4 regions of the Ornithinimicrobium humiphilum genome follow, and region 1 is predicted to be linked to each of the others. Evidence: predicted binding sites of a transcription regulator. Region 1 holds the regulator's gene; each other region holds the start of a gene.
The links. The regulator LexA, encoded in region 1, represses DNA repair genes until DNA is damaged. The targets are predictions, from matches to a motif close to TCGAACANNTGTTCGA.
Positions count from the first base shown of each region.

Region 2: FB476_RS04115 (HNH endonuclease signature motif containing protein) is a predicted target of LexA. The motif match lies at 2,838-2,853, and genes of this name have one in related genera.
Region 3: FB476_RS17095 (HNH endonuclease signature motif containing protein) is a predicted target of LexA. The motif match lies at 2,355-2,370, and genes of this name have one in related genera.
Region 4: recA (recombinase RecA) is a predicted target of LexA. The motif match lies at 2,145-2,160, and genes of this name have one in related genera.

Region 1 is NZ_VFPU01000001.1:1,251,033-1,256,108, reverse strand. Features, by position in the region: gene FB476_RS05800 (glycoside hydrolase family 65 protein) at 1-629, shown strand, start outside; gene FB476_RS05795 (hypothetical protein) at 702-1,289, shown strand; gene FB476_RS05790 (LysM peptidoglycan-binding domain-containing protein) at 1,422-1,811, opposite strand; gene lexA (transcriptional repressor LexA) at 2,073-2,795, shown strand; gene FB476_RS05780 (PRC-barrel domain-containing protein) at 2,905-3,237, opposite strand; gene FB476_RS05775 (NAD-dependent protein deacetylase) at 3,300-4,268, opposite strand; gene FB476_RS05770 (universal stress protein) at 4,354-5,076, opposite strand, start outside.
Region 2 is NZ_VFPU01000001.1:897,671-902,746, forward strand. Features, by position in the region: gene atpD (F0F1 ATP synthase subunit beta) at 1-1,367, shown strand, start outside; gene FB476_RS04115 (HNH endonuclease signature motif containing protein) at 1,527-2,834, opposite strand; gene FB476_RS04120 (acetyl-CoA hydrolase/transferase family protein) at 2,972-4,198, shown strand; gene FB476_RS04125 (F0F1 ATP synthase subunit epsilon) at 4,300-4,581, shown strand; gene FB476_RS04130 (DUF2550 family protein) at 4,588-5,019, shown strand.
Region 3 is NZ_VFPU01000001.1:789,860-794,935, reverse strand. Features, by position in the region: gene FB476_RS03615 (bile acid:sodium symporter family protein) at 1-886, shown strand, start outside; gene FB476_RS03610 (S1C family serine protease) at 883-2,226, opposite strand; gene FB476_RS17095 (HNH endonuclease signature motif containing protein) at 2,374-3,651, shown strand; gene FB476_RS03600 (putative immunity protein) at 3,718-4,227, shown strand; gene FB476_RS03595 (WhiB family transcriptional regulator) at 4,383-4,667, shown strand; gene FB476_RS03590 (enoyl-CoA hydratase) at 4,725-5,076, opposite strand, start outside.
Region 4 is NZ_VFPU01000001.1:2,407,841-2,412,916, reverse strand. Features, by position in the region: gene FB476_RS11375 (aspartate-semialdehyde dehydrogenase) at 1-716, opposite strand, end outside; gene FB476_RS11370 (aspartate kinase) at 722-1,993, opposite strand; gene recA (recombinase RecA) at 2,357-3,469, shown strand; gene FB476_RS11360 (regulatory protein RecX) at 3,469-4,164, shown strand; gene FB476_RS11355 (DUF5709 domain-containing protein) at 4,174-4,701, opposite strand; gene miaB (tRNA (N6-isopentenyl adenosine(37)-C2)-methylthiotransferase MiaB) at 4,820-5,076, shown strand, end outside.

The DNA.
Region 1 (5,076 bases):
ACGACCCGATCACGACCGGTGACTCCTCGCTGTCGGCCGTCGTGCAGGCGATCGTCGCGGCGGAGGTGGGCCACCACGAGCTGGCGCTGCGCTACTTCTACGCCGGCCTCTTCGTCGACCTCGCCGACCGGCACGGCAACACCGTCGACGGCGTGCACATCGCCTCCACCGGAGGGGTATGGAGTGCCCTGGTGGGCGGCTTCGGCGGCATGCGCGACCACGACGGACGCCTCTCCTTCGACCCGCGTCTGCCCGAGAGCTGGCCGTCGCTGACCTGGCGGATGCGCTGGCAGCTGTCGCGCCTGCGGGTGCGTCTGGAGGCCGAGGCGATCATCTTCGTCGTCGAGGTCGGCGAGCCGGTGACGCTGTCGGTGCGTGGGCAGCAGGTCACGGTCGGCGCGGACGAGGTCCGGGTGCCCCTGGCCGGCCAGGGTCCCCGCCGCATCCACGAGCCGCAGCTGCAGCTCATCGGCGGGACGCCGACGTCCGAGGGTCCGCGGACCTCCGACGCGGTGCCCGGCGGGGCCGTGCCCCACAGCTGGTCGCACGAGCTGGACGACCCGACCAGCCCGATCCCCGTCCGCGGGCCCGGCGCGGGGCCGGCCGGCCAGGTCGACCCGGTCACGTGAGGGGCGGCGCGCCGGGGCCGCAGGTGCCGTTGCGGGTTGGGGCTCCGGGCCGGCGTGTGGTCGGATAGGCCCATGACTGACCCCACGTCGATGCCGTTCCAGGGCGAGGAGCCCGCCGACGGCGACTCGATCTACGAGGGCCGCCGTCCCGAGGCCGCCGCCACCGCCGAGACCCCCGGGGCCGCCGAGCCCGGGGCGGGAGCGGCCGTCCCCGGCGACCTCCTCCCCCCGGCGCAGACCGAGACCGACCTGCTCGCCGCCCGTGTCGAAGGCCCCGAGGACCAGCAGGGCATGACCGAGCTCTGGCGCGCCACCATGGCCCTGCCCCACTGGTGGTTCATCGCCGTCGGCGACGAGGGCACCGAGTCGCCCGCCGCCGCGGAGATCGACGGCCAGCTCATGCTGCTCACCTTCACCAACGCCGAGCGGGCCCGCCACTTCGCCGTGCAGAACGGCATGATCGGCGTCGACGAGGACCTGCGCGCGATCGCGCTGCCCCCGGCGGAGGTCGTGGCCTCCGGGGAGACCTACCGGGTCTCCGGCATCGGCGGGCTGATGTTCGACCCGCACCTGACGGGCTACTTCATCTCTTCCGAGCAGCTCCCGGTCGTCTGGGACGCGATCTCGTCGCAGACCGGCGACCAGGCGCCGCAGGGCTGAGACCGGCGGGGGCTCCCGTCGAGCCTCGCCGTCCCCGACGACAGCAGGAGACCCCGGCCACCGGCCGGGGTCTCCTGCTGTCGTCGTCGGAACCGGTCGGCCGGGGTGATCCCCGGCCCGCGCCCGGCCGGGTCAGCGCCCGTCGGGGATGACCAGCTCCTGGCCCACGGCGATGTCGGTGGTGCTCAGGCGGTTGGCCCGCTGGATGTCCACGATCGCCCGGTCGAGCGGACGGTCGGGCAGGTGCACGGCCGCGATCTGCGAGAGCGTCATGCCGGGCTCGACGACCACGGCGCTCGTGGCTCCGGCCGGGCTGAGCGAGCTCAGCAGCGAGGCCAGGGCGAGCAGCAGGACCAGCGCGGCGCCCGCGGTGGTCAGGGCCAGGCGACCGCGGCGCGTGATCCGCAGCGGGGCGGGGCGCGGTGCCCGCTCGCCCGCGGGGACGAGACGCAGGTGACCACCGGACCGGCGCGGAGCAGCACCCGACGGGGCGGGCAGGAAGTCGACAGCAGCGGTGCTCATGTGGGTCCTCCTCGGGATCCTCGGACGCGTGTGCGATAGCACGTCTGTGCTATGTCTAGCACGGATGTACGAGAAAGTCGACACGCCGGTCGAACAGGTGTTTGCCCGACGCGCTCCCGGCTCGTAGTGTGTGCTCATGTCAGGGACTTCATCACCGAGCACCGACACACCCGGTGGGACGGCCCGATGAAGACTTCTGACACCACCTCTGACCTGGCCTGACGGCCGGGACCTGGCAGCCAGAGAAGGCAGGGACGGACCATGGCGACCATCCACGAGATGCCGGACCGCGACGGCGGCGCCGAGCTCACCAACCGGCAGCGCCGCGTGCTCGCGGTGATCCGCGACTCGGTCGACGCGCGGGGCTACCCGCCGAGCCTGCGCGAGATCGGCGAGGCGGTGGGCCTGACCTCACCGAGCTCGGTCGCCCACCAGCTCAAGATGCTCGAGCGCAAGGGCTACCTGCGTCGCGACCCCAACCGTCCCCGGGCGATCGAGGTCGTCACGCCGGGCGGGACGGAGGGCTCGGGCTACCGCCGCTCCCCCGCGCCGGAGGAGGCCGGCACCCCCGAGGCCTACGACGAGACGGGCATCGGCGACGCCCGGCCGGAGGCGTCCTACGTCCCGGTCGTCGGCCGCATCGCCGCCGGCGGGCCGATCCTGGCCGAGGAGGCCGTCGAGGACGTCTTCCCGCTGCCGCGCCAGATCGTCGGTGACGGCGAGCTCTTCCTGCTCAAGGTGGTCGGCGACTCGATGGTCGACGCGGCGATCTGCGACGGCGACTGGGTCGTGGTCCGCCGCCAGCCCACCGCGGTCAACGGCGACATCGTCGCGGCGATGCTCGACAACGAGGCCACGGTCAAGACCTACAAGCGGCGCGACGACAAGGTCTGGCTGATGCCGCACAACCCGGCCTACGAGCCGATCGACGGCGACCACGCCGTCATCCTGGGCAAGGTCACCGCGGTCCTGCGCCGCGTCTGACCTGCGCGGAGGCGCACCGCACACGTCTGGCTGCCACCGGCAGGTGACGTCCTCCCGCTACCGCAACGCCGCCCCCACCTCGACCGGGGCGGCGTTGTGCTGTCCGGCGTCAGGCGGAGGGGGCCGGCCCGTCGTCGACCGCGTAGTACTCGAAGAGGTCCTGCTCCTCGTCCTCGGACAGGTGCCGGTCGCACGGGATGTCCGGCGCGTCCTTGATCATCGCGGTCGGGTAGGGCACCCGGATCTGGTCGTCGACGATCTCGGCGCTGGACAGCGGGACGAAGACCTTCCGTCCGCTGAACCGCCCGGTGCGGACGGTCACCCAGGCGGGCTCCCCCGTCTTGTTGTCGAGGTAGACCTGCCCCATGGCGCCCACCTTCTCACCGTCCTGGTCGACGACCTCTGCGTCGTACAGGGCGTTGAGCTGCTCCTGCGAGATCACGTGTCCTCCTGGCTCGATGGCCGCCGCGAGGACGGCCGTCTACGAGCACACCACATCGGTGGTCAGGACGCCAAGTCCGCACCCGGTGCGACGTCGGCGAGCAGGCGCGGGAGCACCTGGTCGAGCAGGCAGTCCAGCTGCACCACGGGCTCGCCGTCGCCCCGGGTCTCACCGCGGGTGACGACGGCGACGGGCTTGCCGTCGCGGGCGGCCCGCCGCACGAAGCGGTAGCCGCTCATGACCCGCAGGCTGGAGCCGAGGACCAGCAACGAGCGCGACCGCTCGAGCAGGTCGAAGGCCCGCTCGACCACCGGCTTGGGCACGGACCCGCCGAAGAAGACGACGTCGGGCTTGAGCGCGTCCCCGCCGCAGACCAGGCACCGCGGCGCCCGGAACGTGCGGACCAGCTCCTCGGGCAGGACGACGTCGCCGTCGGGCCGCACCTCGCCGGCGCCGGCCAGCCGGTCGAAGCCGGGGTTGGCGTCGGTCAGCCACGAGTGCACCTGCTCGCGGGTGGTCGGCTCCCCGCAGTCGAGGCAGACGACCCGGCCCAGGGAGCCGTGCAGCTCCAGCACGTCGGTGGCACCCGCGCGCTGGTGCAGGCCGTCGACGTTCTGGGTGATGACCCCCTCGACCAGCCCGGCCCGTTGCAGGCCGGCCACCGCGGCGTGCGCGGCGTTGGGGCGGGCGGCGGCGAAGCGCTCCCAGCCGCTGAACGCGCGGGCCCAGTAGCGCTGCCGCGCCTCGGAGGACCCGACGAACTCGCCGTGCTGCATGGGCCGCACCCGCCGCTGCCCGTCCGGGCCGCGGTAGTCGGGGATGCCCGACGCGGTCGACATGCCCGCACCGGTGAGGACGAGCACCCGGCTCTCGGCGACGAGGTCCCGCAGCACGGCATACCCCTCCTCGTCGAACGGCCCGGGCGGCGGGAGGGTGTGGGCGAGGTCGACCGGGCCGTCGAGCAGCGGCGGCGTGCTCCCGGCACCCGTCACGGGCTCGCCGAGGGCGCGCAGGTCGAGGGTCCGGTCCACCGTCCCATGGTGCCAGGAGGGACGGCGAAGGGCGCGACGTCGGGGGTCCGTCCCCGACGCCGCGCCCTGCCCGTGGGGAGGTCGCCTAGACGACGGCGACCGGGCATCCGGCGTACTCCACCACCGCGCAGGCGGTGGGTCCGCGGGCGACGACCAGCAGCTCCGAGCCGAGCGCGTGGTCGAGCAGGGCGGCGACCGGATGACGGTCGGTGGCGACCGCCACGACCCGCACCCGGGGGTATGCCGTCCGCCAGGGCGCGAGGCGCTCCTCCAGCTCGCGTTCGGCCCGGTCGGCGTGGTCGGACCAGACCTCGGCGATCGGGAGCTCGGTCCGGACCGCGTCGCCGGGGACGTGCCAGGGGGCGACGGCCACGACCGGGCGGTCGTCGCGGTCGGCCCGGGCCATCGCGGTGGCCAGCGCGCGCTCGACGTGGTCGCCCACGCCGTCGGTCACGTCGACCACGACCGGGGCGTCGGGCGCGACCACGCCCGGGTCCCACCCGCTGGGGACGATGACGGTCGGGGGGCCGTCGACGGTGGCGAGCCACCGGGCCGTCGACCCGAGCCGCAGGGTCCGGAAGCCGCCGGAGCCGCGGCGGCCCACCACGAGGGTGGCGCTGCCGGCCAGCTCGCCGTCGTCCTCGCCCGCCTCCATGACCTCGGCCGTGCGGACGAGGGCGGTGGCGGGGCCCTGGGCGGTCAGCACCTGGATGACCGGTCGGTCCCGGTCGACCCGGGCCACCTCCGAGGCGGCCCGCTCCAGGGTGGCCCGGCCGGCGGGTTCGTTGACGCCCCCGTCGTCGTGGAC
Region 2 (5,076 bases), 350 kb from region 1:
AGTTCCCGCCCGGGCAGATGCCCGCGCTCTACAACCTGCTCAAGACCGAGGTCACCATCGGTGACCGCACGAGCACCATCAACCTCGAGGTCGCCCAGGACATCGGCGACAACATGGTCCGCGCGATCTCGCTCCAGCCGACCGACGGCCTCGTCCGCGGCGCGGCGGTGCAGGACACCGGCGGCCCGATCATGGTCCCCGTCGGCGACGTGACCCTCGGCCACGTCTTCAACGCGACCGGTGACGTCCTCGACCTCCCCGAGGGCGAGACCCTCGAGGTCACCGAGCGCTGGGGCATCCACCGCCAGGCGCCGGCCTTCGACCAGCTGGAGTCCAAGACCCAGATGTTCGAGACCGGCATCAAGGTCATCGACCTGCTGACGCCCTACGTGCAGGGTGGCAAGATCGGCCTGTTCGGCGGCGCCGGCGTGGGCAAGACGGTGCTCATCCAGGAGATGATCGCCCGTGTCGCCCGCGACCACGGTGGTGTGTCGGTGTTCGCCGGTGTCGGCGAGCGCACCCGTGAGGGCAACGACCTCATCGTCGAGATGGAGGAGGCCGGCGTTCTCGGCCAGACCGCCCTCGTCTTCGGCCAGATGGACGAGCCGCCGGGCACCCGTCTGCGCGTCGCGCTGTCCGCGCTGACGATGGCGGAGTACTTCCGTGACGTCCAGAAGCAGGACGTGCTGCTCTTCATCGACAACATCTTCCGCTTCACCCAGGCGGGCTCGGAGGTCTCCACCCTCCTCGGCCGTATGCCGTCCGCGGTGGGCTACCAGCCCAACCTGGCCGACGAGATGGGCATGCTCCAGGAGCGCATCACCTCGACCCGTGGTCACTCGATCACCTCGATGCAGGCGATCTACGTGCCGGCCGACGACTACACCGACCCGGCCCCGGCGACCACCTTCGCCCACCTGGACGCGACGACCGAGCTCTCCCGCCCGATCGCCTCGATGGGTATCTACCCGGCCGTGGACCCGCTGGCCTCGACCAGCCGGATCCTCGACCCGCGCTACATCACCCGCGAGCACTACGACACCGCGGTCCGGATCAAGTCGATCCTCCAGCGCTACAAGGAGCTGCAGGACATCATCGCGATCCTCGGTATCGACGAGCTCTCCGAGGAGGACAAGATCCTCGTCGGTCGCGCCCGTCGTATCCAGCGCTTCCTGTCGCAGAACACCTACGTCGCCAAGCAGTTCACCGGCATCGAGGGTTCGACGGTCCCGCTGGCCGACACGATCGAGGCCTTCACCAAGGTCGCGGACGGCGAGTACGACCACGTGCCCGAGCAGGCCTTCTTCATGTGCGGTGGCCTCGACGACGTCGAGCGCCAGGCCGCCGAGCTGGAGAAGAACAGCTGAGCACCTGACACAGGTATGACGAAGGGCCGGCGGTCGACGACCGCCGGCCCTTCGGCGTCCCGGGGGAGGGGCGAGGACGCGCACGCCGCTGGTGAGCGTTGCGGGGCGCGTCGGACATGCCTCAGCGCCCGGCCGGTTGGGGCCGGGCTCGGGGCGTGGTCATCTCAGGTGCCACCTCACCCCGAGCTCGGTCACGGTCGCCGTCAGGTTGCGGTCGTGCACGAACGTGTGGTGCCTCGGACACAACAGGGCGTAGTTGCTCAGGTCTGATCGCCCGCCCATCGCCCAGGGCACGACGTGGTGGGCGTCGCACCAGGTCGCGGGCACGGTGCACCCCGGAATCGTGCACCCCCGGTCCCGAGCGGCCAACCTGACGCGCTGTGCGGGGGTGACGAGGCGCTTGCGGCGGCCCTGGTCCAGGATCTCGCTTGGTCCGCCGAGGACGACGGGGATGATGTCGGCCTCACAGGCCAGCTTGCGGATCGCCTCCGCCCGCACCGGGGTCCCCGCCAGGGTCGAGCCGACACCGGGCAGGTGGCCACCGGTCTCGGACAGCTGCCGCTTGAGCGTCTCGAAGTCGAGCGTCACCATCAGGGTGGCCTTCGGGGTGGTCGGCTGACCGGCGGTCCCCGCGACACCACGGCGGAGCACGGTCAGGAACGCGTCGTACTTCCGCTGGGTCGCCGTCCGCAGATCCAGCTCGCCCGTGGCGTCCTGCTCCTCCTTCGACGCCGGCGCTGCGAGCGGGGAGTCGATGATGGCCTTGGCGGCTTCGTAGTCGGCGTCGTCGCCGAAGGTGATGATCCACCGCTTCACCGACCCGTCCGCCAGGCTCGACTCGTGGATCCCGCGCATGGCGTGCTTCTTGCGGGCCTTCGCCTCGTGGTCCCGCTCGTCCACGCAGGACGCGACGAGCCGGTCCACGATCCTGCCGATGTCCTTGTCGTCGAACACCGGGTCGGACCCGGCGTCGGCGAGCAGCTCGACCGCGGCGGCGTACTCCTCCGGCGGCAGGCCCGGCCGGACCCGTTGCAGGGCCCGGTGCAGCCTCGCCGCCCGCGCCAAGCTCATGTCACCGGACTTGACGCGTTCGATCAACGGTGCGTGCACCGGCTCACGACCGGCCTGCGCCAAACGGGCCAGGTCCATCAGCGCCCGCCGCTCCAGGTCGGGGCACTTCAGCGCGAGCCAGTCCACCACCGAGAACCCCTCGGCCAGGTGCAACCCCCGGTCCACGGCCTCCGTGGCCATCACCAACCGGGACCGCTCCAGATCCGACACCGCCCGGGAGATCCACCCGAGGGACTCCACGACGAGGTCGTCCTGCACCAGCTCCGGCCGGCTTACGTCAACCGGAAGGTCCGCCGCGACCCACCCGCGGTCGGGCCGGTCCGCCTGCAGCCAGGAGTGACCGGCCGCCGACTCCGTCCCCCTCGGCGGCCGCACCGTCCCCAACGGCTGCTGCATACCTCGATCATATGTTCGAACACCGACAGACCTGCGCACCTGGACCGGCGCGTCGCCAACCGGCCCACGAGTGCGCCGCGCCAGGCGTCCACCCGATTCCCCGTCCTACGCCCGGTCGTAGCACAATGGATCTCGTGATGACCGTCGACGAGGCCGCCCTGGCGGCCGCCCTCCGCCGTCTGCCCGAGAACCCGCGCGTCGTCGCGTCGGGGAACCACAGCCTCCCGTGGGAGCTCGTGCGCATCGTCGACGAGCACGTGGAGAGCTACGTGCTCAACTGCCTCAACGGGCCGCCCGGCCTGCCCGAGCGCGAGGGCGTCGTCATCGAGACGAGCTTCGTGGGGGCGGGTCAGCGCCGTCACCCGGGCCTGCGCTACGTGCCGTCCCGCCTCTCCCTGGTGCCGGTCCTCTTCGCCCGGACCCTGCCGGTGGACGTGGTGCTGCTGCACTGCGCCCCGCCGCGTGACGGCGTGCTCTCGCTCGGCATCGAGGTCAACATCCTCCCGGCGGCGATCGAGGCCTGCCGCGAGCAGGGCGGGCTGGTCGTGGCGCTGATCAACGACAAGATGCCCTACACCCACGGCGACGCCCTCGTGCCGATCGAGCACGTGGACCTGGCCATCGAGACCAGCACCCCGCTGCCCACCCCGCCCCCGTCGCCCCCGCTCGGTGACGACGTGCGCACGATCGGCGAGCGCGTCGCGGCGATGGTCCCGCAGGGCGCCACCCTGCAGATGGGCATCGGGGCGGTCCCGGACGCCGTCCTGGCCGCCCTCACGGGCCACCGCGGGCTGCGGCTCTGGACGGAGATGTTCTCCGACGGCGTGCTCGCTCTCGACGCGGCCGGCGCGCTCGACACCGAGCATCCGCTGACGACGTCCTTCCTCTTCGGCTCGCAGGACCTCTACGACTGGCTCGACGGCAACCACCGCGTGCACCTGCTGCGCACCGAGCGCACCAACGACCCCGCCCTCATCGCGCGGCAGCGCGCCATGACGTCGATCAACACGGCGCTGGAGGTGGACCTCTTCGGGCAGGCCAACGCCTCGCGCATCGACGCCCGGATCCACAGCGGCTTCGGCGGGCAGACCGACTTCATCGTCGGCGCCCTGCACTCCCCGGACGGACAGGCGATCCTGGCGCTGCGGTCCTGGCACCCCAAGGCCGACGTCTCCTCCATCGTGCCGCTGCTCGACGAGCCGGTGACCTCCTTCCAGGCCTCTGCGATCGTGACCGAGCAGGGCGTGGCCCCGCTCTTCGGCCGCAGCGAGAAGGAGCAGGCCGCCACCCTCATCGACCACGCCGCGCACCCTCGCGTGCGGGCCGAGCTGTGGGAGGAGGCCGCGGCCCTCGGGCTGGCCTGACGGGTGGTCGCGCGCCCGCCCCGGAGGGGTCCGGTCGCGCCTCGCGGGACCGCTAGACTGGAGGGACCGTCTGGCCGAACACCCGAGAGGACAACACCGACGTGAGTGCACTGAAGGTCGAGCTGGTCGCCGCGGACCGCAAGGTCTGGGAGGGCGAGGCCTCCATGGTCAGCGCCCGCAGCATCGAGGGCGAGCTCGGCATCCTCCCGGGTCACACGCCGCTCCTCGGCGTCCTCGTCACCGGCGACGTCCGCATCGCCACCGGCGGTGGCACCGAGACCGTCACCATCGACAGCGGCTTCCTGTCGGTCGACCACGACCGCGTGGTCATCGTCGCCGACAACGTCGACGCCGCCGGCCTGGCCTCCGCCCCCACCGCCTGAGGCACCATGTCGCAGAGCCTCGTCCTCGTGATCCTGGCCGCCGTCGGCGCGCTGGTGATCCTGGGCCTGGGGCTGGCCATGTTCCGTCGCTTCGGCGACCAGGGCCTCGTCTGTCCGCCGATGCCCGTGGCCTACCGCGGCACCCCGTCCGAGGGTGCCTGGCGCCGCGGCACGCTCCGCTTCACCGAAGACCGTCTGGCCCTCCGCGGGCCGGGCGGTCTTTCCGCGGGTCCGTGGATCCGCGGCAACCTCGACCTCGGCGTCGCCACCACGGTCACCGGCACCGCCGCCCGCGAGATCGGCCGTGAGGGCCTCATCGAGGTGCCCGTCAGCTACGGCAGCTCCACCTTCGACCTCGCCCTCGACGAGCAGCACTACACCGCGCTGCGCGCCTGGGTGGAGGCCGTCCCACCGGGCTGGATGAGCAACGTCGCCTGAGGCCCCCGCAGAGACACAGTCTCCCGAGGGCCCTCTCCCGTCTCCCGAGCGATTTCC
Region 3 (5,076 bases), 460 kb from region 1:
GTATGTCGCGCCCGGCGCCTTCGACGGGTGGTCGGTGCACGTGACCACCGCGCTGATGGTCATCATGTTCGGGATGGGGCTGACCCTGACGCTGCCGAACTTCGCGCTGGTGGCGAAGAGGCCGCTCGTGGTCTTCGCGGGCGTGGCGATGCAGTACACCGTGATGCCGCTGCTCGCCCTCGGCATCGCGACCGTCCTCGACCTGCCGCCGGCGCTGGCTGCCGGACTGATCCTCGTGGGGTCCGTCCCGGGCGGCACCTCGTCGAACGTCGTCACCTACCTCGCCCGCGGGGACGTGGCCCTCTCGGTGACGATGACCGCGGTCTCGACGCTGCTGGCGCCGCTGCTGACGCCGTTCATCACGCTGTGGCTGGCGGGTCAGTACCTGCCGGTGCCGGTCGGCGACATGGCGATGTCGATCGTGAAGATCGTCGTCATCCCGATCGCGGCGGGTCTGATCCTGCGCGCGCTGCTGCCGCGCGTCGTGGACCGGCTGCTGCCGGTGCTGCCGTGGATCTCGGTGCTCGGCATCACCTTCGTCGTCATCGCGGTCGTCTCCGCCTCCAACGCCGTGCTCACCGCCGCGGGCCTGACCCTCGTGCTCGCGATCCTGCTCCACAACGGGCTCGGGTATGCCGTGGGCTACGCCCTGGCGACGCTGCTGCGGTATCCGGTGTCGTCGCGGCGGGCGGTCTCCGTCGAGGTGGGTATGCAGAACTCCGGCCTCGCCGCGGGGCTCGCCACCCAGTACTTCTCCCCCGAGGCCGCGCTGCCGGGCGCCTTCTTCTCGGTGTGGCACAACATCTCGGGAGGGCTGCTGGCGTCGTTCTGGGGCCGGCGGCCGGTGAAGGACGAGGAACGTGAGGTGGAGAGGGTCGAGCGCTAGGGGCTGGGTCGAGGGTTCTGCTCCCGATAGACGCACATGCCGCCGTCGCCCGGGTAGCGCCCGCCGCAGTCGTCGGCAACCGCCTGCTCCGGGCTCCCGTAGTCCGCCGCCCAGTAGAGGTCGTCGCACGCCTGCATGTCACCGCCCCGGCACGCGGTCGCGAGGGCAGCCAGGGCCGCTGCGTCCGCCTCGGCCTGGCGGCGTTCCTCTGCCTCGCGATCTCGCTCCTGCTGCTCCCACTCCGCCTGCAGCTCGCAGTTGCCGTAGGCACCTTCACCGACCCGGCCGCCACACGTCATGGCGAACGCCTCGTAGTCGGACCCGGGGGCCGAGCTCCACCACAGGTCGTCGCACGCACCCAGGTCGCCTGCGGCGCAGGCGTCGTAGAGGGCGTCGAGCGAGGCGTCGTCGCCGTAGGCCTGCGGTCCGAAGCTCCAGTCGTCGAAGTCCGGCGCCCAGTCATCGGGGAGGGTTCCGAAGGTGGGGTCGCAGTCGGCGTCGACCTCCTGAGGATCGTCCAGGATCTTGTCGACGCTGGCGCGGAGCGCGTCGGTGGTGAAGAGGAGTGGCACCATCTGCAGCTGGCTGGCCTCCTGGACCATGAGTGTGGCCACACCTGCCACCTCGCCGGTCCGCGTCAGCGCGGGACCCCCGGAGTTGCCACGGTCCAGGGCGCCGTCCCCCCGGATGGCCTCACGGGTGGACCCCGACCGCTGGAAGCTGATGATCGTCGAGGGCGTCACGGCGAAGTCCCCCCTCGGGGCGGGATACCCCAGGGAGACGACCTCCTGACCCTCGCGCAGGTCGTCGGTCTCGGCCCACGGCAGTGGGTCCGGCAGCCCGCCGTCGTCGACCCGGATGACGGCGACGTCCGGCTCCAGATGACCACCGATGACGGTTCCCGAGAGCCGGGTCCGCCCGTCCCTGCTGACCAGCTCCGGAGTCGGGTCATTGCTGACCACGTGCCAGTTGGTCACCAGGTGCTGGTTATCGAGCACCCACGCGGTTCCCGACGACTCGACCTGACAACCGGCGGTCTCGACCTTGAAGACGGAGTCCCCGTACTTCTGCGCCAGCTCGGCGTTGTCGAGCTCCTCCGGCTCTTGGGTCGGCTCGGGCTCGGGAGCCGAGGTCGTGGCGGCCACCGGGTCTGCCACCGCCAGCGGCTGGTCAGGAGTGTCGTCCATGCCCATGCCCATACCGACGAAGAGACCGACACCGCCGACGATCGCGGCCAGCAGGACCCCGACCAGGACGAGACCGATCGAGCGCAGACCGTTGGACGAGGGCCTCGCGCCAACGTCTTCGCCGCCGTCGTGCTCCGAGTGGAACACCGCCATCCCTGGCACCCCTTCTGCTGCAGCCCACGCCACCCGATGAGCCCCTCGTCCAAGAATATCGCCGCCCCGACGCGGCCACGTCCGCCGATCCTGACCAGCTCGGCGTGCCTGTGCAGGTCTGTCGGTGTTCGAACATATGATCGAGGTATGCAGCAGCCGTTGGGGACGGTGCGGCCGCCGAGGGGGACGGAGTCGGCGGCCGGTCACTCCTGGCTGCTGGCCGAGCTTCCCGCGGACGTGCGGCGTCCGGAGCTGGTGCAGGACGACCTGGTGGTCGAGTCGTTGGGGTGGATCTCCCGGGCGGTGTCGGATCTGGAGCGGTCCCGGTTGGTGATGGCCACGGAGGCGGTGGACCGGGGGTTGCACCTTGCCGGGGGGTTCTCGGTGGTGGACTGGCTGGCGCTGCGGTGTCCGGACCTGGAGCGGCGGGCGTTGATGGACCTGGCGCGGTTGGCGCAGGCGGGTCGTGAGCCGGTGCACGCGCCGTTGATCGAACGCGTCAAGTCCGGTGACATGAGCTTGGCGCGGGCGGCGAGGTTGCACCGCGCGTTGCAGCGGGTGCGGCCGGGCATGCCTCCGGAGGAGTACGCCGCGGCGGTCGAGCTGCTCGCCAAGGCCGGGTCCGACCCGGTGTTCGACGAGAAGGACATCTCCCGGATCGTGGACCGGCTCGTCGCGCAGTGCGTGGACGAGCGGGACCACGAGGCGAAGGCCCGCAAGAAGCACGCGATGCGGGGCATCTACGAGTCGAGCCTGGCCGACGGGTCGGTGAAGCGGTGGATCATCACCTTCGGTGACGACGCCGACTACGAAGCTGCGAAGGCGATCATCGACTCCCCGCTGGCGGCGCCGGCGTCGAAGGAGGAGCAGGACGCCACGGGCGAGCTGGACCTGCGGACGGCGACCCAGCGCAGGTACGACGCGTTCCTGACCGTGCTCCGCCGTGGTGTCGCCGGGACCGAGGGGCAGCCGACCACGCCGAAGGCGATGCTGATGGTGACGTTGGACTTCGAGACGCTCAAGCGGCAGCTGTCCGAGTCCGGTGGCCACCTGCCCGGCGTCGGGTCGACCCTGGCGGGGACCCCGTTGCGGGCCGAGGCGATCCGCAAGCTGGCCTGTGAGGCCGACATCATCCCCGTCGTCCTGGGTGGACCGTCGGAGATCCTCGACCAGGGCCGCCGCAGGCGCCTCGTCACACCAGCCCAGCGCGTCAGGTTGGCCGCGCGTGACCGGGGGTGCACCATTCCGGGGTGCACCGTGCCCGCGACCTGGTGCGACGCCCACCACGTCGTTCCGTGGGCGATGGGTGGCCGATCAGACCTCAGCAACTACGCCCTGCTGTGTCCGAGGCACCACACGTTCGTGCACGACCGCAACCTGACGGCGACCGTGACCGATCTCGGTGTTCGGTGGCATCTGAGATGACCCCGCCCCGAGCCCGGCCCCACACCGGCCGGGCGATGAGGCATGCGCGAGTGGCAGAGTGAAACCGTGATCCTCCCGCCCGTCCGCGACCCGCGCATGATCACCATCCGGCGCGGCGGCACGCTCACGGACGAGCACCACTCGCTTCTCGCGCTGTGGGCGGCCGACTGCGCGGAGCACGTGCTGCACCTGTTCGAGCAGGAGGTCCCCGGCGATTCCCGGCCGCGCGAAGCGGTCGAGGCGGCCCGGGCCTGGGCCCGAGGCGAGCTGCCCATGACGCGGGCCCGCGCGCTCGGCGGTCACGCGATGGGAGCCGCGCGACACCTGCGGGGAGCACCGCGCTTCGCCGCCTACGCCGCCGGCCAGGCCGCCTGCGTCGGCCACGTCGCGGAGCACGACCTTGGCGCCGCGGCCTACGCGATCCGCGCCGTCCAGGCCGTCGCCGCGAATGAGGAGGCCGACCGCCTCGCAGAGCGTGACTGGCAGCGCGCTCAGCTCCCCGACCCGGTGCGCGCGCTCGTCCTCGACGACCAGCTCCGCCGCGACGAGCTCTGCTGGTCGGTCTTCCGAGACTGACGCGCCGCAAACGACCGATTCCTGACTCAAAACTCTAACGATACGTCAAGGAGCAGGAATATTCCTGCCGAAATGCGTACAGGTTTCTCCCAGATACGTATTTGGGCCTCCATCCGTGCAATGGTGGAAGTCCCCCAGACCGAGGAGGTCTGAAATTGTCAGAAAATCCAGTTCCCGTCGCTTCCCTCTGGGAGTGGCAGTTCGACGGCCTGTGCCGTACCACCAACCCCGACACCTTCTTCCATCCCGAGGGCGAGCGCGGTCCGTCGCGCCGTCACCGCGACGAGCGAGCCGTCGCCATCTGCCAGCAGTGCCCCGTCATCCAGCAGTGCCGCGAGCACGCGCTGACCGTCCGTGAGCCCTACGGGGTCTGGGGCGGGATGACCGAGGAGGACCGCGAGGCGTTCTACCGCGAGCAGGACACCGGCCAGCTGGCCTGATCCGCTCCCGCACCCGTGACGCCGGATCTCCCGGCGCCCCGAAACTTCGTTTTCCGCTTACCAGCCCCGCCAGCGCGGTCGGACCTTCTCCACGAAGGCGCGCACCCCGCCGCGGAAGTCCTCGCTGCCGTAGACCCGGGAGATCATCTCCTCCTCGGGCTGCGGCAGCGGGACCCCTCCGGTGGCGCGCAGCATGCCCCGCGAGGCCCACAGGGTCAGCGGCGCGTGCGCGGCCAGCCGGTCGACCACGTCGGCCACCAGCTGATCGAACCCGCCCTCGGGCGCCACCTCCTGGACGAAGCCCAGCTCGTGCATCCGGGAGGCGGGCAGCAGCCTGCCCAGCAGCAGCAGCTCTCCGGCCGTGCCGCGGCCCATGAGCCGCACCAACCGGTCGACGTTGGCCTGCGAC
Region 4 (5,076 bases), 1.2 Mb from region 1:
TCGCCGTCCTCGACGAGGTCGCCGGCGAGCGGGACGACGTTGAAGGCGATCGGCGCGACGTAGACACCCGGCTCGGGCAGGTCGACGGCGGCGCCGTCGTGGGTCAGGCCCTCGACGTCGCCCGAGACCGCGCTGCGCACCTGTCCGGCGAGCTCGCTGACGCCGGCCAGGCCGGAGCCGGAGACCGCCTGGTAGGTCGCGACGCGCAGCCGCTCGAGGCCGGCCTCGGCGTGCAGCGGGCGCAGCACCGGCATCGCGGCCATCGTCGTGCAGTTGGGGTTGGCGACGATCCGCCGGCCCCCGTCGCCGACGGCCAGCGCGAGGTCGTCGGGGTTGACCTCGCTGACGACGAGCGGCACCTCGTCGTCCATGCGCCAGGCGGAGGAGTTGTCGACGACGACCGCACCCGCCTCGGCGAAGCGGCCGGCGTGGGCGCGGCTGGCGCCGCCGCCGGCGGAGAAGAGGGCCACGTCGATGCCGGAGAGGTCGGCGGTCTCGACGTCCTCGACGACCACGGACCGGGGCTCGTCCCAGCCGGGCGCCCCGTCGGCCGAGCCGTCCCAGGGCAGCTCGGAGCCGGCCGACCGCGCCGAGGCGAGGTAGCGCACCGAGGCCACGGGGAAGCCGCGCTCGGAGAGCAGCCGGCGCATCACGCCGCCGACCTGACCCGTCGCGCCGACCAGGGCGACGTGCAGCCGCCGACCGTCCTGCGTCATACCGCTCACCGGCCCGTCCCGCCGTAGACCACGGCCTGCTCCTCGGCGTCCAGGTCGAACGCCGTGTGGACCGCACGCACCGCGCGCTCGAGGTCGGCCTGGTCGCAGATGACCGAGATCCGGATCTCGGAGGTGCTGATCATCTCGATGTTGACCCCGGCGTCGGCCAGCGCCGCGAAGAGCTCGGAGGCGACCGAGGGGTTGGAGCGCATGCCGGCGCCGACGAGCGAGAGCTTGCCGACGTGGCTGGTGTAGAGCACGTCGGCGAAGCCCATCTCGTCCTGCAGCGCCCGGATCGCGGCGACGGCGGTCTGGCCGTCGGCCTCGGGGATGGTGAAGGAGATGTCGGAGGTCTCGGCGTCGGAGGTCGAGACGTTCTGGACGATCATGTCGATGGACACGCCGGCCTTCGCGACCGCGCCGACGACGGTCGCGGCGGCCCCCGGGCGGTCGGGGATGCCGACGGCGGTCACCTTGCCCAGGGACTTGTCGTGGGCGATGCCCGAGATGATCGGTTCTTCCATGGTGTCCTCCGTGAGGGGTCGTCCGACCAGGATCCACGTGCCCTCCTGGTCGGAGAAGCTGCTGCGGACGTGGAGCGGGACGGTGAACCGGCGCGCGTACTCCACGGCGCGCAGGTGCAGGATCTTGGCGCCGTGCGCCGCCATCTCGAGGGTCTCCTCGATGGTGAGCCGGGTGACCCGGCGGGCGGTGGGCACGATGCGCGGGTCGGCGGTGTAGAGACCGTCGACGTCGGTGTAGATCTCGCAGACGTCGGCGTCGAGCGCGGCGGCGAGGGCGACCGCGGTGGTGTCGGACCCGCCGCGGCCCAGGGTGGTGATGTCGTCGTCGGTGCTGATGCCCTGGAAGCCGGCGACGATCGCGACGCCGCCCGCGTCGAGGGTGGCGCGCACGCGCTCGGGCTGGACTTCGAGGAGCCGGGCGTGCCCGTGCGAGGTGTCGGTGACCATGCCGGCCTGGGCGCCGGTGAAGCTCTTGGCCGGCACGCCGAGGCGCTCGATCGCCATCGCCAGCAGCGCCATCGAGATGCGCTCGCCGGCGGAGAGCAGCATGTCCAGCTCGCGCTCCGGCGGGGGACCGGGGGTGATCTGCGCGGCCAGGTCGAGGAGATCGTCGGTGGTGTCGCCCATGGCGGAGACGACCACCGCGACCTGGTTGCCCTCGCGGTGGGTGGACACGACGCGCTGGGCGACGCGCAGCATCGCCTCTGCGTCGGCGACCGAGGAGCCGCCGAACTTCATCACGATCAGGGCCATGGGACTTCCTGGTCAGTCGGTATGACGTGGCTCGGGAGACGGCGGCGTCGGTCCCGGGGGGATGGGAACCCAGTGTAGGGCCGTGGGGAGGGTGGCTTGACGTGGGGGAATGTCTGTCCGGCGCGCGACACGCGGGGACCCTGCGGACGTTTCGTACAGGTTTTCGATTACGGTGGTCCACATGGTGCCCTCCGGGGTGGCCGTCCTCCCCAGCGGGACACGTGGGGGAGGGGGTCTGTCGGTGGCGGCACCTAGCGTCTGATCGGACACGGGATCGACGTCCTTCGCACCCAGGAGGGCGGGACGGCCGGACCGGCCGGTCGAAGGTAGACGCGCTCGCCACGAGAGACGAAGGAGCAGGACATGGCCCAGACCAGGACCCCCGCCAAGGCTGCCGCAGGAGCGGCCACCCGAGGCGCCGGCAACGACAAGCTGCGCGCGCTCGACACGGTGATGGCCCAGATCGAGAAGCAGCACGGCAAGGGCTCCGTGATGCGCCTGGGCGACGAGGACCGCCCGCCGATCCAGGTGATCCCCACCGGCTCCATCGCCCTCGACGTGGCGCTCGGCGTCGGCGGCCTGCCCCGCGGCCGCGTGGTCGAGATCTACGGCCCGGAGTCGAGCGGCAAGACCACGGTGGCGCTGCACGCCGTCGCCAACGCCCAGCGGGCCGGCGGCATCGCGGCCTTCATCGACGCGGAGCATGCGCTCGACCCGGAGTACGCCAAGAAGCTCGGCGTCGACACCGACGCCCTCCTCGTCAGCCAGCCCGACACGGGTGAGCAGGCGCTGGAGATCGCCGACATGCTGATCCGCTCCGGGGCGCTCGACATCATCGTCATCGACTCCGTGGCGGCCCTAGTGCCCCGCGCCGAGATCGAGGGCGAGATGGGTGACAGCCACGTCGGTCTGCAGGCCCGCCTCATGTCGCAGGCGCTGCGCAAGATCACCGGGGCGCTCAACAGCACCGGCACGACCGCGATCTTCATCAACCAGCTGCGCGAGAAGATCGGCGTGATGTTCGGCTCGCCCGAGACCACCACCGGTGGCAAGGCGTTGAAGTTCTACGCCTCGGTCCGCATCGACGTCCGCCGCATCGAGACCCTCAAGGACGGCACCGACGCGGTCGGCAACCGCACCCGCGCCAAGATCGTCAAGAACAAGGTCTCTCCGCCGTTCAAGCAGGCCGAGTTCGACATCCTCTACGGCCAGGGCATCTCCCGCGAGGGCAGCCTCATCGACATGGGCGTGGAGCACGGCTTCGTGCGCAAGTCGGGCGCCTGGTACACCTACGAGGGCGACCAGATGGGGCAGGGCAAGGAGAACGCCCGCCAGTTCCTCAAGGACAACCCGGACCTGGCCGACGAGATCGACCGCAAGATCAAGGCCAAGCTCGGCATCGGCGCCCAGCCGGTCACCGACGACCTCCCGGCCGGGGTCGACCCGGTCACCGGTGAGGTCTCGGTCGACTTCTGATGTCCGGCGGCACGGACGAGGCCCGGCTCGCCGCCGCTCGACAGGCCCTGGCGGCGGCCGAGTCCGCCGCCAGGGCCTCCGGCCTGCCGCGTCGCGGTGGGCCGGGCCCGGCCGGTGAGGTCCAGGGCGGGGACGCCACCCACGCGGGCACGCGACCGGCACGGCGCTCCGGCGTCGCGGGCGGTGGGTCGTCGGAGTCCGCGGGCGGCGAGCCCGACCCCCACGCCGTCGCCCGCAGCATCGTGCTGCGGCAGCTGGCCATGGGGCCGCGCACCCGACGTCAGCTCGAGGACAAGCTGCGCGACCGCGGGTGCGAGCCGCAGGTGGCCCGCGCCGTCCTCGACCGCATGACCGAGGTCGGGCTCGTCGACGACGAGTCCTACGCCGAGATGTTCGTGCGCTCCCGGCAGGAGACCAAGGGCCTCGCCGCGTCGGCGCTGCGCCACGAGCTGCGCCAGAAGGGCGTGGCCGACGACGTGGTCGAGGCGGCGCTGGAGGAGGTCGACCCCGAGCGCGAGAAGGAGCAGGCCCGGGCGCTGGTCGCCCGCCGGCTGCGCACGATGCGGGGCCTGGACCGGGAGGTGCAGACCCGGCGGCTGGCGGGCTTCCTGGCCCGCAAGGGCTACGGCTCGTCGGTCTCCCACCAGGTCATCCGCGAGGCGCTGGACGAGCTGCCCGAGCACCTGCGCGACTGACCGTCCCGCTCACTCGTCGTCGTCGCCGACCGGCTCGTCGGCCGGGTCCCACTCGACCTCGGTGAGTTCGTCCTCGTCGCCGTCGGTGTAGTGCATCGCCGACTCCTCGGGGGAGTCCCAGCTGGTGGGCCTGCCCTCGCGGGCGACCAGGCGCTCCTCGCGGTCCTCGGTGAGGCCCTCGTCGGGGGCGACGATCCGCCCGACCCGGCCGTACTCCTCGTCGCGCAGCCGCGCGCGCACCGCGTCGGCGTCCTCGCCGGTGGTGAAGCCGTCGTCCTCGGCGTCATCGTCGTCGGGGGCGGACCACGGGTCGGGATCCTCCTGACGCACCCGCTGGTCGATCGTCTCTCCGGTGGACTGCTCGGACGGGGTCAACCCGTGCGAGGTCACGCCCTGGAGCCGCTCCGGGACGCGGTACCCGCGGTCCAGCGGGTCCCCGTCGCCGTCGAGGGTGTCCTCGGACGAGAGCTGGTCCTCGTCGTCGATGCTGTAGACGCCGAACTCGTCGCCGATGCTCTCTCGATCGCCGGTGATCATGGTTCGCCCCTCCTTCAGAAGGTGCTTTCCTGGGGTGACCTCATCCTACGACCGGTAGGGGATCCGCGCTGTGAGGAGGACGACGACACGTCCGGGCGGCATTACCCTTGAGGGTGCGATGAACACCACCAAGACCTACGACGTGCGCACGCACGGCTGCCAGATGAACGTGCACGACTCCGAGCGGCTCGCCGGCCTGCTCGAGACGGCGGGCTACGTCGAACTGTCCAGCCTGCCCGAGGGGGAGCGTCCCGAGGTCGCCGACGTCGTGGTGTTCAACACCTGCGCCGTCCGCGAGAACGCCTCCAACAAGCTCTACGGCAACCTCGGCCAGCTGCGCCCCGCCAAGCTGAAGAACCCCGACATGCAGATCGC